Regions from separate parts of the Sporosarcina sp. P18a genome, predicted to be linked through region 2. Evidence: riboswitches for the same ligand, from Rfam matches in the RefSeq annotation. Region 2 holds a riboswitch; the other holds the start of a gene.
What was found. A riboswitch is a leader RNA that binds a small molecule or an ion and turns the genes downstream of it on or off. The one in region 2 is predicted to bind cobalamin.
Positions count from the first base shown of each region.

Region 1: it holds a riboswitch for cobalamin, as region 2 does, so the genes downstream of both, CSV75_RS10860 (hypothetical protein) here and CSV75_RS13740 (hypothetical protein) in region 2, are expected to answer to the same signal.

Region 1 is NZ_PDYQ01000003.1:244,269-246,478, reverse strand. Features, by position in the region: gene mdh (malate dehydrogenase) at 1-138, shown strand, start outside; gene CSV75_RS16320 (hypothetical protein) at 516-686, shown strand; cobalamin riboswitch at 854-1,030, shown strand; gene CSV75_RS10860 (hypothetical protein) at 1,205-2,210, shown strand, end outside.
Region 2 is NZ_PDYQ01000006.1:65,692-67,901, reverse strand. Features, by position in the region: gene CSV75_RS13745 (ABC transporter permease) at 1-827, shown strand, start outside; gene CSV75_RS13740 (hypothetical protein) at 876-1,100, opposite strand; cobalamin riboswitch at 1,348-1,537, opposite strand; gene CSV75_RS13735 (MATE family efflux transporter) at 1,686-2,210, opposite strand, start outside.

The DNA.
Region 1 (2,210 bases), on a different contig from region 2:
GTACCCACTGTTCTCGGGGGCAATGGTATCGAGAGTGTGATTGAACTTCCGTTAACAAAGGAAGAACAAATAGCACTCGACAAGTCAGCTGACTCTGTCAGAGCAGTCATCGACATTTGCGAAAAGCAAATGTCCTAATCACTACGGATCTCTCTAAGTCGTAAAGAGGACTTAGGGAGATTTTTTTGTATAAAAAGTTATAAGGTCGTGTTTTAGTCATTAAATGATAGAGAAGTCATAGGTTCTTCTCGAAAATCTACAAATGTTAACAGGGAATTACAACTTTTATATTTACAATTATTTATTTGGGTGGTACAATAAACAGAATTCACTGAATTATAAAGTATGTCTGTAGTATATTTACTCGGGGATATATATAAAGAATTCCTTCCTTTTGACTTCGTAATGTAAGCGCTGTCAAATGGGCAATTATCATTAAATGCCGAAAAAAATGTTCTTTTATTCCCCGGCAAGGCATATACTACGAAAAATACAAAATCCAGGAGGTAATTCTTATGAAAAACAACAACTATCAGAACAATTCATCACTACCGGAGCAGAACGAAACATTCTATTTAATCACAGGCTACTCGGAGAATGGTTTCATCCACGGAATCACGTGGGAAGAAGCATATGTTCAAGGATTGGCGGAGTGCGGCTGTCTATGCGGTCAACAACTAATGTAAGTAATGAAGAACACTCTACACGGGGTGCCTAGCACAAAACGATTGTGGACGTACTCACAATGTTTTTTGCATAGGTACCCTATTTAGTTATGTCATGATTCTTCTAATGCATACAAACGCTACCACCCACTATGTTATCCATGATAAAATGATAGCAATAAAATAAATGAGTTTGCACGATGCGCTGGTACCTATCAAGGTATAAAAGGGAATCCGTCAACCGGAGCTGTCCCCGCAACTGTATACACGGACGACCGCTAGAATTAGCCACTATGGAGACATGGGAAGGAACTTGCGGAAGGATGAAGTGAAGCCAGGAGACCTGCCACGTATCGAAAAAGCGACACTTTCTTCGGGGGTTGAGGAGTGGAAGCAAAAAAGGTATCTACATCTATGCATTTTTGTGTGTAGTATATTAAAGCTGCCTGACTTTGTTTCCTCATTCACAACTATTGCAATCATTTTGCCGAAGAGGCGGAATGATTGTTTTTTTGTTGTTTACGAAAGGAGACCGCGACATGAGAGTAGTGGAAAAGATAACCGAACGGGCACTATTGCAGTTATTGTATAAACAAGTAGAACAACAGCGTGGAGGGCCTGCGTTTTCGGGATTTCATCAAGTAGTAAAGAAATTGTTACAGGATGGGTTATACGATCGATGGATCTATGATTATTCAGTAACCGAAATCAAATGGCTTGGCTTACAGATTGTTGCTGAACGTGACCAATTGATCCCTTCTGCACTGTTGCAACCATATATGAATGAGTTTGTAACATCCAATTATTGTGATAAACAGATAGGTCTGCCTCAGGAGAGATTGATGCTCATAGCAATGGCCGCCATGCAACATGAAACTGTTCAGCGTCTGCGGAAAGTACAGGAAGCATATTGGATACTGAGCCAAGGCTATGTGACGTTACCAGCTGAAGTGATGTCGTTCTTCGATAAAGCATTCTATCAGCGAAAGACAAGAGTCCAACAATATACTATGGATATTTCCGACAATGGAATCACATCATTTTTATCAAGCGAGATAAAAGAAAAGCATATATGTATACCCGATTATTTTATGGAACAAGTACAAGCGTGCGGCTCTTGGAGTATATTTGAAGCTGAACAAGTAGAACGCGTTTTTGGATGTTCGCTTAGCCACTTCAATAGGGAAAGATTTCTTCATGCCACTGACGGTCTTACTATTGACTATAAAGAAATCTCAGCTATCGGTTTGATGAAACAGCTGCTTGAAAGTGAAGGTATTGTAGTGCATTTTTACAATAAAGAAAGACAAGAAAAAGCAGCATTATCCTCATATATTCAATTGCCGAATGTAATGCAGGAGACGGAGCTGGCACGTACATGTACCATACTTGTACCTTTGCTGAACGGCATTGAGAGTTTATGGGGACATGCTTTACGGGTTGAAGTGGCGGGGTGGGAAATCGCTATAGCTGACCAGAAAATTGATTTGCATTCAAAGAAGGCTCTTCTGTTTATTGAAGAAGTAGCGAGAGAAATAAACCACT
Region 2 (2,210 bases):
GAGAAAGTCAAGAGATGAGTTACACCGATATGCAGATGATTGTCATAAGTGATGAAGTATTGTCGGAGATAGACGTAGAAGAAAAGCAATTGCTCTTCGTTAACTCCGATAGTTTGACGGAAAACTTTATGAAATTCCAAGCGGATCAGCAAATCGTATTTCAAGGCAAAGAGCATATGTATGATCTGACACTGAAAGGGACGGAAAGAGTAGCTGTTCTTCCAACGCGTGTAGCTTATGGTTTTGTTGTCGCGGTAGTGGATGATCGGGTGTTCCAGAAAATGAATGTAGATAAAGACCCTTCCATAACGCCTGAATTCACTGAGTATCATGGAGTGGATATTACTAATGAAAATGATCTCGAAAAAGCGAATGAACTATTTAATGTGTTGGGAATAAACGAATGGGCAGGGCATGAATCAAAGCTTGAGGAAAGAACGAAACAGATGCAAAGTGCTGGCATGATCATGTTCATCGTGGGATTCCTTGGCCTTGCTTTCCTTGTTACGTCTGGCTGCGTCTTATACTTTAAACAGATGGACGAAAGTGAAGATGAAAAGTCGAACTACACTATTCTTCGTAAACTAGGCTATACACAAACGGATTTACTGAAAGGGATTCAACGAAAGCAGTTATTTAATTTCGGTATTCCATTAGTCGTCGGTCTCTTACATAGCTATTTTGCTGTAAAATCCGGCTGGTTTTTATTCGGTACTGAAATGCTGACACCAACGATTATCATAATGTTAATCTACACAGCACTATATTCAATATTTGGTTTGCTTTCCGTGTGGAATTATAAGCGTGTGATTAAAGATTCTCTATAACAGATTAATCCCCCTGACAAGGCAAGGACAGGGGGATTTTATTATGAATTAATTACTACCTACTAATTCAGCTACTACGATTTGATATGCTTTATCTAAATTAGCCAATTGTTTAGCTTTTTCTGCTGAGTTGTAGGTATGATCTTCGGAAATTTGTTTCTTTACATCTTTCACCAATATAGGAAGGGGGGTAGAGTGAGTACCCACACGTTCCGACATCAATGTGTCCTTTAATAAGTTTGTAAAGTCGTTAATAGTTTGATTGCACATCATTCATTCTCCTCATCGTGTTTGTATTAGTTCGTTGACATAAAAAACATCCATCCAGTAAATACCTGGAAGGATGTTAAGTGGGAAGCCATGACGAATTAAACGGTTCGGCAGGAAAAACATTTACGTTGGATCGACAGAAACTATATCGAAGCCTCCTAAAGAATGTCCTGATTCCGTTTTTTCGTACGTCGGCTTGTGTATGATTTTTCATAAGCCGCACTTGACACCTCCTATCCGCGTAGGGTATTGGTGTGTACTGATCTAGGCAGGTCTCCTGGCTCGTTTTCATCGTATAATTCACCTTCCCATTTCCCTTGCGGTGAAACAGTGGTAACGAATTATACTCCAACTCACAGTTGCGGGACAGCATCGGTTTTTCACCGATTTCCCTTTTAAGCGTTTAAGAAAATAAACGCACCTATCTCTAACACGATATTCAGTTGCCCTTTTAGTATATCACTCTTATTTAGAAAGGAACAAAAATAGTACAGCATCCTCCACTACATGACGAACACACCCTAATCCTACGGGTCGCGCTACTTGGAACAACGATTTATGTTTCCGGCCTATTCTATGGCTTAAAGTCTACCCAATTAAAGAATGCCGTGTAGCGTTTCGTTGATATATGAAAACACCTACAAACACGACAAACTCAGACGCTGGAATAGATAACCAAATACCGTTCAATCCAAAGAAGCGAGGTAAAATCATTAAGAAAATCAACATAATGATAATTTCGCGTGAAGCTGTGATCCAAGTTGCCATCCGTACATTGCCGATAGACTGATAATAGGTCATCATGACAAAGTTCGTACCTGTAAATAAATAAGCAAAGAAGAATAAATTAATTCCTGTAGTAGCCAAATCTCTTACGGCTTGTGGGAAGTCCTCGAAGATCGATACGATAGGGCTTGCCGCGAATTGACCGACAAGGAAGAACACAGCACCTGCCATGACAACGGTGAGAGTGGCCTTTTTTACAGTTTCCCTCATCCTTGCCTGGTTGCCGGAGCCTTGATAATAACTGATAAGTGGCTGAATCGCACCACCCATTCCAAGGAACAGCATGAGCATGACACTGTGTACATAGTTCAAAATAGAGAAGGCCGC